DNA from 2 places in the Tessaracoccus zhenghani genome. Region 1 is predicted to be linked to the other one. Evidence: riboswitches for the same ligand, from Rfam matches in the RefSeq annotation. Region 1 holds a riboswitch; the other holds the start of a gene.
The links. A riboswitch is a leader RNA that binds a small molecule or an ion and turns the genes downstream of it on or off. The one in region 1 is predicted to bind cobalamin.
Positions count from the first base shown of each region.

Region 2: another riboswitch for cobalamin. It lies ahead of cobI (precorrin-2 C(20)-methyltransferase); the one in region 1 lies ahead of ACX1DX_RS01335 (ribonucleoside-diphosphate reductase subunit alpha).

Region 1 is NZ_CM137275.1:266,137-271,859, reverse strand. It holds gene ACX1DX_RS01340 (ribonucleotide-diphosphate reductase subunit beta) at 1-254, opposite strand, end outside; gene ACX1DX_RS01335 (ribonucleoside-diphosphate reductase subunit alpha) at 283-2,796, opposite strand; cobalamin riboswitch at 2,892-3,082, opposite strand; gene ACX1DX_RS01330 (Rne/Rng family ribonuclease) at 3,171-5,723, opposite strand, start outside.
Region 2 is NZ_CM137275.1:1,731,618-1,737,340, reverse strand. It holds gene ACX1DX_RS08380 (cobalamin biosynthesis protein) at 1-577, shown strand, start outside; gene ACX1DX_RS08375 (cobyric acid synthase) at 574-2,004, shown strand; cobalamin riboswitch at 2,020-2,150, shown strand; gene cobI (precorrin-2 C(20)-methyltransferase) at 2,179-2,937, shown strand; gene cobM (precorrin-4 C(11)-methyltransferase) at 2,934-3,764, shown strand; gene cobJ (precorrin-3B C(17)-methyltransferase) at 3,761-5,723, shown strand, end outside.

The sequences.
Region 1 (5,723 bases):
ACGTAGGGGTAGACGCCGAACGCGAGCGCCTTGTTCACCAGGAGTTCGTTGGGGTTGAAGTAGCTCATCAGATGGGTCAGGGCATGGCGCTCGTCGTCGCTCATGCGGTGGAAGTCGGCCAGGTCCTCCCCCAACTGGATCTCGTTGGGGAACCAGGTGTTGGCCACGGCCTGGTTGTACAGGTCGTAGGCCCAGGGATAGGTGACGGGTTTCAACAGGAGCCCGTCCTGGATGCCGGCGCCGAGGATGCTCATGGGTGTGTCCTTCGTGGGAGTGGGGTCGTCACTGGCAGGAATCGCACTGGAGGCGCTCCTGGGGGTCGACGGGGCAGGCGGCCCCGTCGACGATGTCGATCTCGACGGCGGGCCGGGCCACCGCCACCGCCGCAGCCACCGGGCGGGCGGCACCGAAGCCCCGTCGCGGCGCTCCCCCGGCGCCGGTCAGTTCAGCCGCCTTGTTGATCCTGACCGTGCTCTGCTCCGCGGTGTGGCGCGGCATCATGTGCAGGTAGTAGGTGGTCTTCACACCCATCCGCCAGGCGAGTTGGTAGAGGTCCTCCATGGTCGCCACGTCGCGGTCCGCGAGGTAGATGTTGCGGCTGATGGCCTGGTCGATCCACTTCTGCGCGCGGGCCGCCACCTGCACGTAGGCTGCGGGGTCCACCTGGAAGCTCGTCCGGTAGGTGGCCTTCAGGTGGGCCGGCACCGTGGGCAGCACGCTGAGGTCGCCCTGACTGCGTAGGAGGTCGTCGCGCACCTCCTCCCACAGGCCCAGGGCCTTGAGGTCGTCCACGAGGTTGCGGTTGACCTCCAGGAACTTGCCGGACGACGTGGCCCGGCTGAACAACTGCGAGAACTGGGGATCGATGCCGGGAGTGGTACCGGCGACCAGCCCGATGGAGGCGGTGGGCGCGATCGCCAGCAACGTGGCGTTGCGGATGCCCCCGCGGACCTTGGCCCGCAGCGCGTGCCAGTCCATGCGTTGCGTCCGGTCCACGGTGACGCGCACGCCCCGGTCCTCCTCGAGGGCGTCGAGCGAGTCGATGGGTACCCACCCCTGGGACCAGCGGGAGCCCACGAAATTGCGGTAGGGGCCGCGCTCGCGGGACAGGTCACAGGAGGCGTCGATCGCATGCCAGCTGATGAACTCCATCACCTCGTCGATGAGCTCATAGGCGGCCTCCGAGTCGTAGGCGTGGCCCAGCTTCTCGAGCACATCGGTGAAGCCCATCACGCCCAGACCGACGGCACGGTTGTCGCGGTTGGCGCGCTCTGCCTCGCCCACCGACGAGATGGTGATATCGACCAGGTTGTCCAGTTGTCGCACCGCCGTGCGCACGGTGGCAGCCAGCCTGTCCCAGTCGAACCCGAGCCCGACGAGGTGCCGGGCGAGGTTCACCGACGCCAGGTTGCACACCGCGATGTTGTCGACGTCCTGCGGCAGGCAGATTTCGGTGCAGAGGTTGGACAGGTGGATGGTGCCGGTGTTGTTGTTCAGCGCGCGGGTGTTGATGGTGTCCTTCCACGTGAGCCACGGGTGCGAGGTCGTCTGCAGGGTCACCAGGATCTGGCGGTACTGCTCCCGCGCCCCGATCTTCCGGAAACGGCGCAGCTCGCCCGCCTCAGCCATCGCGACGTACTGGCCGTAGCGGGCGGAGAACGCGGCACCGTAGAGCTCGACGAGGTCCGGCGTGTCCAGCGGGTCGAACAGGTACCAGTCGGCGTCGTCGGCCACCCGCTTCATGAACTCGTCACTGATCCACACGGCGGTGTTGGCGGTGCGGACGCGGCGGTACGGGTCCCCCGAGTTCTGCTTCAGGTCGAGGAACTGGGGAAAGTCGAGGTGCCAGTTCTCCATGTAGAAGCACAGCGCACCGAACTTCTTCCCGCCGCGCGACACCGCCCGCAGCGTCGAGTCGATGGTGTGCATGAACGGGATGGGGCCGGTGGAGGTCGTCTGGTTGGACCGGATCGGGGACCCCTCGCAGCGCAGCTTCGACACCGACAACCCGATGCCGCCGGTGCCCTTCGTCAGCCACATCACGTCGCGCACGGACTTGCCGATGTGCTCGATCTCGTCCTCCATCTGCATCACGAAACAGTTGGACAGCTGTGCGTAGCTGGTGCCGGCATTGGCCAGGGTGGAGCCGGCCGCGAGGTAGCGCAGCCTGCTCATCGCCTCGTACAGCTCCAGCGCCACCGCAGTGGGGTCGGCCTCGTTCAGGCTGAGCCCCATCGCCACGCGCATCCAGAAGAACTGCGGCACCTCGAGCGGGCGACGGTGCTCACCGGCCAGCAGGTAGCGGTTGCGCATGGTGGTCACCCCGATGTGGCGCAGGAGGTCGTCGCGCTCGGGGCGCAGGGCGAGAGCCAGCGCCTCCAGATCGAACAGCTCGGCGAGCCGGGCATCGAGCAGCCCGCTCCCGACAGCCTTGGCGATCGTCGGGGCGAAGTGGGCCACGTGGAGTTGGCGGATGGTCTCCGGGCCGCCGTCGCCGAACAGGTCGTGGGTGTCACCGAAGACCAGCTTGTAGATGTGCTTGACCAGCAATCTGGCGGCGATGGTGTCGAAGGCCGGGTCGTCCTTGACGTTGGCCAGCGCCACCTGGATGACGGCCTCGTCGAGTTCTTCGGTGGTGATCTGGTCGAAGAGGGTGATCTCCACCTCGGAGCGGAGCTGGACGGCCCGCGTGAGGTCGTCGTCGAGGCCCCGGGCGGCGTCGGAGATGGAGGCGGCGACTTCGGCGCCGTCGTAGGGGACCAGGGAGCCGTCACGTTTGCGCACACGGATGGACATGGGTGTTTCCTCGCACTCGATGGGGAGTTCGAGAATGCGCGAAACACGATCCTGCGTACGGGCCGTTTCCACGCGGCTCTCGAACCGGACCCCGCGGATGCGGGGCCACGCAGGCAGGTCTTCGGACTCCTGAGCCACCTACTGGCCGTCGCTTCCCGGGGATCACCCAGTGCTGATGACGGCGGTCGTTCTCACTTACCGCTGCGGGACAGTTCCGGATTTGCACCGGATTCCCTCTTAGCCGACAACCCTGCGGTTGGCGGAACCTTGCGTTGCCGCAACCATATCTGGTGAATCACACGGATGTAAACACCATATATTGGGAATGCGAAAGGGGCGGGTGACACATCGTCACCCGCCCCCTCATGGCCTGATCAGCGGCCGCGGCCACCGCGTCGGCGCCCGCTGCCACCCTTGCGCTCGCCACCGTCGGACGGCGCCTGCGAATCCACCGGCTCTTCGAAGCGGTGGTACCCGGCGCCGTCGCAATGCTCGCACGGCTCGGTGAAGGCTTCCTGCAGGCCGGTGCCGATGCGCTTGCGCGTGAGCTGCACCAGACCCAGGCTGGTGACCTCCGAGACCTGGTGCCGCGTCCGGTCACGGCTCAGGCACTCGACGAGCCTGCGCAGCAGGAGGTCGCGGTTGCTGGGCAACACCATGTCGATGAAGTCGATGACGATCATGCCGCCCAGGTCACGCAGCCGGAGTTGGCGCACGATCTCTTCCGCAGCCTCCAGGTTGTTGCTGGTGACCGTGGCCTCGAGGTTGCCCCCGGCGCCGGTGAAGCGGCCGGTGTTCACGTCGATGACAGTCATGGCCTCGGTGCGGTCGATGACGAGCGAACCACCGGATGGGAGGAACACCTTGCGATCGAGCGCCTTGGCGATCTGCTCGTCGATCTTGAACTTCGCGAAGATGTCCTTGCCGTCATCCCCCACCTCGAAGCGCTCGAGGCGCTCAGCCAGGTGCGGGGCCACGTGTGACACGTAGGCCGCGATGGCGTCGTAGGAGTCCTCCGGGCCACCATCGCCCTGGACGATGAGCTGGCCGAAGTCTTCGGTGAAGAGGTCACGCACGATCCGCAGGGTCAGGTCCGGCTCCGAGTACAGCGCCTGCGGGGCACTGCCCTTCTTGGACGCCTTCTCGATGACCTCCCACTGCGCCTTCAGGCGGTTCACGTCGCGGACGAGCTCGTCCTCCGGAATGCCCTCGGCGGCGGTGCGCACGATGACCGACTCGTTGTCCGAGATCAGCGAGCTGAGGATGCCGCGCAGGCGGTTGCGCTCGGTGTCCGGCAGCTTGCGCGAGATGCCGGAGAGGTGGCCACCCGGTGAGTACACGATGTAGCGGCCCGGCAGGGAGATGTGGCCGGTGAGGCGCGCACCCTTCGCTCCGACCGGGTCCTTGGTGACCTGCACCAGAACGGACTGGCCGGACTTCAGGACGTTCTCGACCTTGCGGTTCTCGCCGCTGACCTGGAAGGCGTCCCAGTCCACCTCGCCGGCGTAGAGCACGGCGTTGCGGCCACGGCCGATGTCGATGAACGCGGCCTCCATGCTGGGCAGGACGTTCTGGACCTTGCCGACGTAGACGTTGCCGATGAGCGACGCGGCCGAGGCCTTGTCCACGTAGTGCTCCACGAGGATGCCGTCCTCGACGACGGCCAGCTGCGTGTAGTCCTCCGACTGGCGGATCACGAGCTTGCGGTCCACCTGTTCGCGGCGGGCCAGGAACTCGGCCTCGCTGAGGATGGGTGCGCGGCGACGGCCTGCGGCGCGGGACTCCTTGCGGCGCTGCCGCTTGGCCTCCATGCGGGTCGAGCCTTCGATGCCCGTGACCTCGTCCTCGTGACCGGTTTCACCCGAGGACTCTCCGTTGCGACGGCGACGACGACGACGACGGCGCACTGTGACGCCTTCGCCATCCGCATCGTCGGCCGACTCGGGGCTGTCGGCGTGCTCGTCCGAATCAGCGGCGTCGGTGTCATCGTCGTCGGATTCGTCGGACGAGTCGTCGTCGCCCTCCGAATCCGCCCGACCACCACGACGGCGGCGACGGCCACCACGGCGACGGCGGCGACGCGTGGGACGGTCGTCGTCTACCGAGTCCTCATCGGATTCCTCGTCGGAATCGTCGTCGGAGGTTTCGTCGTCCTGGGTCTCGGACTCGTCGGTGTCGGTATCGGCTTCGGTGTCGACGGTTTCCTCGTCGTCCTCGTCCTCGTCCTCGTCCTCAGCCTCGTCGTCCGCGGTTTCGGCCAGTGCCGAATCCGCCGCGATCGCGCCGGCCAGGGCGGCCAGCTGCGCGTCGCGGGCGGCGGCGGTCATGAAGGGGTCGCTCAGCACAGCCTTGCGGGCCTCTGCGATCTCCTCGGCCGCACGGAGCGCGGCGGCGATGGGGTCTTCGTCGGGATCTGCGGCGGTGCCGCGACGCTCAGGCGCTGCGGCCGGGCGGCTCACCCGACGACGGCGCCCCCTGGGCGCAGCCTCTTCGCGGGGGGTCTCCTCGCGGGGAGCAGCAGCTTCCTCCTGGGGCGCCTCAGCTTCTTCGGCGACCTCGGGGGTCGGGGTGCTCTCGATGGCGCGCGCCTCAGCGCGGCGGCCGAGGGCGCGTGACTGGCGGCCGCGGCCCAGGGCGGCGGGCTCGCGCTGCGGCTCGGGCTCGGGCTCGGCGTCAGCCTCGGGTGCGACGGTGGCCTCCGCGGTGGGTGCAGCCTCGGGGGCCGCGGCCTTGCGGGTGGCGCGCCGACGACGGGCGGGCTGGGCGGACTCGGCAGGCGCCTCGACGGGCGCCGGGGCCTCGGCCTGTACGGGCTGGGCTTCGGGTGCGGACTCGACGGCTTCGGTGGCGGTCTCGGCGGGCGAGCTCGGGGCCTCCGAGGGGGCGGCGGCCGCGGTGCTGCGCGTGGCGCGGCGACGGGCGGGCCG
Region 2 (5,723 bases), 1.5 Mb from region 1:
CTGCGGCCGCGACGCCGCCCAGCTCGACGCGCCGGAACTGGCCCGCGCCACCGTCGAATCCATGGCGGAGAACACGGCGGATTCCGCCGTCGCCTCGCTGTTCTGGGGAGCCCTGCTGGGCGTCCCCGGCCTGCTGGCGCACCGGGCCGTCAACACGCTCGACGCCATGGTGGGGCGCCGCGACGAGCGCTACGGCCGCTTCGGCACGGCGTCGGCGAAGCTGGACGACGCCTTGGACCTCCTGCCGGCACGCCTCACCGGGGTGCTGGGTGCGGCGCTCGCTCCCGCGGTCGGCGGCTGGGCCCGGCGCGCCTGGGCCATCACGCTGCGCGACGCGGGCAACCACCCCTCGCCCAACGGCGGTTGGTGCGAGGCCGCCTGGGCCGGCGCCATCGGCGTGCAGTTGGGCGGGCGCAACGTGTACGCCAATCGCGTGGAGGAGCGGGGGCGGCTCGGCGACGGGCCCCGACCGGGCGCGTGTGAGGTGCGCAAGGCGGCGCAGCTGGTCACGCTCGTGACCGGCGCGGCGACGGCTCTGGCGGCGGGGTTCGCCCTGCTGAGGAGGGGGCGGCGATGAGTTTCCTGGTGGCGGGCACGTCGTCGGATGCGGGGAAGTCGCTGATCACCGCCGGGCTGTGCCGAGCGGCGCGGCGGCGGGGCATCGACGTGGTGCCGTTCAAGGCCCAGAACATGAGCAACAACTCCATGGTGGTGGCCGACGGCGAGATCGGCCGCGCGCAATACCTGCAGGCCATCGCGGCCGGGGTCACGCCGTCGACCGCGATGAATCCAGTGCTGCTGAAGCCGGGCAGCGACCGGCGCGCGCACGTCATCCTCCGCGGCCAACCAGCGGGCGAACTGCGGGCGGGGGAGTACGCCACCGGACGGCGGCTCTTGGCGCAAGCCGCGCATGACGCGTACCGCGAGCTCGCGGCCCGGCACGACCTGGTGATCTGCGAGGGCGCCGGCTCCCCGGCCGAGATCAACCTCCGCGCGGGCGACTACACCAACATGGGCCTGGCCAGGGCCTTCACCCTGCCCGTGCTGCTCGTCGGCGACATCGACCGCGGCGGCGTCCTCGCCTCCATCTACGGCACCTGGGCCCTGCTCGACACCGAGGACCGGGCGCTCCTGGCCGGCTACCTCATCAACAAGTTCCGCGGCGACCAGGCCGTCCTGGACCCGGGGCTGGACGAACTCACCCGCCGGTGCGGCCTGCCCAACTTCGGCGTGGTGCCGTGGCTGCCTGGCATGTGGGTCGACGGCGAGGACGCCTTGGAGGTGGCCCGGTGGCGCGGCGAGGAGAAGGCCGACGGCGGGCTCACCGTCGCCGTGATCCGGATGCCGCGCATCTCCAACGCGACGGACGTGGACGCCCTGGCTGCGGAACCGGGGGTGCACGTGAGCGTGACGACGAATCCCGCAGAGGTGGCCGCGGCGGACCTGGCGGTGCTGCCGGGGTCGCGGGCCACGCTGCACGACCTGGCGTGGCTGCGCGAGACCGGCCTGGCCGAGGCGGTGACCGCGAGGGCGGCGGGCGGGCGGCCGGTGCTGGGGATCTGCGGCGGGTTCCAGATGCTGGCCCGCGCCATCGTCGACCCGGTGGAGAGCGGCGACGACACCCCCGTGCCGGGTCTGGGGCTCCTCCCGGTGGACGTGCGGTTCGAGGCGGAGAAGGTGTTGGGCCGGCCGAAGGGTCAGTGGCGCGGGATTCCAGTGGAGGGCTACGAGATCCACCACGGCCGAATGCGCCCCTCGCCCGGGGGCGAGGAGTTCCTCGGCGGCGTCCGCGTCGGGCAGACGTGGGGCACCATGTGGCACGGCGCGCTGGAGTCAGACGACTTTCGCCGGGCCTGGCTCGCCGTCGTGGCCCAGGCCGCGGGGCGTGACTGGACGCCGTCGGCCGCGCCCGGGTTCGCGCAGCGGCGCGAAATGATGCTCGAAGCGGTGGCCGACGCGCTGGAGGAACACGCGGACGTGGAGCGCATCCTGTCGTTCGGCTGACCCCGCCGTCGGCGCCGGAAGGGGGTCTGCGAGGATGACTGCCAACGCGCAGAGCGTCAGAGGAACCCGGTGTGAATCCGGGGCGGTCCCGCCACTGTGAGCCCTAACGGGTGAGTCAGGAACTCTGTCTGCGCGGCCACTTTGTCCGGGCGAGCGAACCCACAGGAGGCCACGGTGTCCACCGTCCCCACCCCTGCCCCACGACGTCTGATCGGCGTCGGTGTCGGCCCAGGAGATCCCACTCTCACCACCATCAAAGCTGCGCTGGCGCTGAGGGCGGCCGACGTCGTCCTCGTCCCCGCGACGGAGGCCTCCGGCGACGGTCCGGGCCGCGCTGAGCTGATCGTCGCGGAGGTCGCGCCCGACGCGCGGATCCGGCGCATCCCGTTCTCCATGGCGGACCGAAGCGGCGTCTCGGACAGGCGGAAGGAGGCGTGGCTCACCTCCGCGTCGGCCGCGCTGGAGGAATTCGACGGCGGGGCCCAGCGCGTGGCCTTCGCCACCGTCGGCGATCCGTCGGTGTACTCGACGTTCTCGTACCTGGCGGCGCACGTCGTGGAGTCGCGGCAGGGCGTCGAGGTGGAGGTGATTCCCGGGATCACAGCGATGCAGGCGCTGGCCGCGGAGTCGAAGACGCCGCTCGTGGAGGGGCAGGAGATCCTGGCGCTGGTTCCGGTCACCGTCGGCCTCGACCGGGTGCGGGAGTTGTTGGGAGCCGCCGACACCGTGGTCGCCTACAAGGGTGGCCGGAAGCTACCCGAACTGGTGCGCGTGCTCCGGGAGGAGGGGCGCGACGCCGTGCTGGGCGTCAACGTGTCCCTCGAGGGGCAGCGACTCGTGGCGCTGGACGACCTGACCGACGACGAACGGGCACCCTACTTCTCCACCGTGCTGAGCGCGCCGCGCCGCACGGGGACGGGCGGTGCGCTGTGAGCGGCAAGGTTGTGTTCGTCGGCGCCGGTCCGGGCGCCGCTGATCTCATCACGCTGCGCGGGGCGCGCGTGATCGGGGAGGCCGACATCGTCATCTGGGCGTCCTCGCTGGTGCATCCCGACATCGTCGCAGGCGTGAAACCGGGGGCCGAGGTCATCGATTCCGCTTCCGCCTCGCTGGAGGACATCGCGCCCCTCTACGAGCGGGCCCGCGACGAGGGGCTCACCGTCGCCAGGGTGCACACCGGCGACCCCTCCATCTACGGCGCCACCGCGGAGCAGCGCGACCTGATCCGCGAACTGGGGCTCGACTTCGAATCCGTGCCCGGCATCTCCGCCTTCTCGGCCGCGGCCGCGCGCATGGAGGTGGAGATCACGGTGCCGGAGGTGTCGCAGTCGCTGATCCTCACCAGGCTGGAGGGCGGCCGCACGCCGATGCCCCCGAAGGAGACAGTGCGCTCGTTCGCCGCGCACGGCGCCACCATGGCGCTGTACCTGTCCGCGGCGCGCAACAAGGTGCTGCAGGACGAGCTCCTGGCGGGCGGCTACCCGCCGGAGACCCCGTGCATCGTCGGGTACCGCGTGACCTGGCCCGACGAGATGATGCTGCGCTGCGCACTCGACGAACTCTCGGCGACGATGCGCGAGCACAAGCTGTGGAAGCACACCGTCGTCCTGGTGGGCCCGGCGCTGGCTGAAGGACCGCTCAGTACCCGCTCGCATCTCTACCATCCCGGGTTCCGGCACGAGTACCGCGCGGCCGAACCCCAGGCGCAGGCAGACCTGCGCGCCCACGGCACGCGGGGCGTCACGGAGGAACTGTCATGATCCACGTCCACGGGTACCTGGGGCAGCTCGCCCCGGAGACGGTTGCGCTGGCCGAGCGGGCGGCGCTGGTGGTCGGCGGCCGGCGGCACCTGGAGGCCCTGGGTGTGGAGGAGCCGCGCCGGGTGGTGCTCGGCGCGCTGACCCCGGCGCTGGAGCGGCTGCGCTCCCTGCCGGACGGCGCCGACGCGCTGGTGATCGCCAGCGGCGACCCCGGCTTCCACGGCATCGTGCGCCGGCTCCGTGCCGACGGCTTCGAGCTCTCGGTGCGGCCGGCGGTGAGTTCCGTGGCGGCCGCCTTCGCCGCCGTCGCGCTGCCCTGGGATGACGCCGTCGTGGTCTCCGCCCACGGGCGCCCCATCGACGACGCCGTGGCCGCGGCGCGCAGGCACCCGAAGGTCGCGGTGCTCACCGGGCCGGGTACCGGCCTGCGCGAGATCGCGGTGGCGCTCGCCCCTGGCGAGGGGTTGCGCTTCGTCGTCGCCGAACGGCTGGGGGAAGCCGACGAACGGGTGCGCTGGTTCTCGCCCGAGGAGGCGCTGACGGCAGACGTGGCGGAGCCCAACGTCGTGATCATCCTCGACGGCCCGGGCGTCCGCCGTTCGACCGTTCCGGCGCTCAGCGCTGGGGCCGGCTCAGGGCGCGGCGACGGCTCAGGGAACGTCATCGGTCAGATCACCAACTCGGCGGCGGCCCGACGGCACGCCGACGCCATCGACGGCATCGTCGGAGCCACGCTCCGCTTCGACGGCCCGGCCCGCGAAGCGCTGGCGGCCGCCTGGCAGCGGTGCGATCTCATCGTCAGCCACCTCGCCCTGGGAGCGACCTCGCGCATCATCGCGCCGTTGCTGCGGGACAAGAAGACCGACCCCGCCGTGGTCGTCGTCGACGAGGCCGGCCGGTTCGCCGTCCCGCTGGTGGGCGGGCATGCGGGCGGCGCCAACGACCTCGCCCGGCGGATCGCCGAGGCCACAGGCGCCACGCCGGTGCTGACCACCGCCACCGACGCGCTGAACATCCCCGCCCTGGACACCCTGGGCTGGGCCTACTCCGGCGACGTCGCGGCCGTCACCCGGGCCATCATCGACGGCGGGCCGGCGCTCGTGGAGAAGCGGCAGCCGTGGCCGCTGCCGCCGCTGCCGGCCAACGTGTCAGAGAACGCCGAACGCCCCGTCGCCCGCATCCTCGTCACGGACCACACGCTGGTTGAGACTGAAACAGTCCCCACCGTCGTGTTGCATCCCCCCAGCCTCGTGGTGGGCATGGGCTGCAACAAGGGCACCTCCGCCGAGCACCTCCGCGGACTCCTCGAGGCGACCCTCGCTGAGCACAGCCTGGCCCTCGAGTCGGTGACCGCGCTCACCACCATCGACGCCAAGGCCGGCGAGCTCGGGCTGATCCAGCTCGCCCATCAGTTGGGCGTCAAGCTCCTCGACTACCCGGCCGCGGAACTGGCCGTCTTCGACGTGCCGACGCCCAGCCAGTACGCGCTGGAGCACGTCGGCACGCCGTCGGTCTCGGAGGCCTCTGTGATGGCGCGCGGCGCCCGCCTCATCGTGCCCAAGCAGAAGACCCAGGACGCCACGTGCGCCGTCGGCCGTATCCCCGCGCGGGGGCGGCTCAGCGTCGTGGGGCTCGGCCCCGGGGTCCGCGACCTCCTCACGCCCCGCGCGAAGCAGCGTCTCCAGCAGGCCACCTACGTCGTCGGGTACGCCCCGTACGTCAAGCAGATCCGCGACCTCATCCGCCCCGGCGCCCGCATCATGGCCACGAAGATGGGCACCGAGGAGGAGCGCACGGCCTCGGCGATCGACGCGGCCCGGGCCGGCGAGAACGTCGCACTGGTCTGCGGCGGCGACCCGGCGATCTACGCGATGGCCAGCCCCGTGCTGGAGCAGGGCACCGACGGCGTGGACGTCGACGTCGTGCCCGGCGTGACCGCCTCGCTCGCGGTTTCCGCCA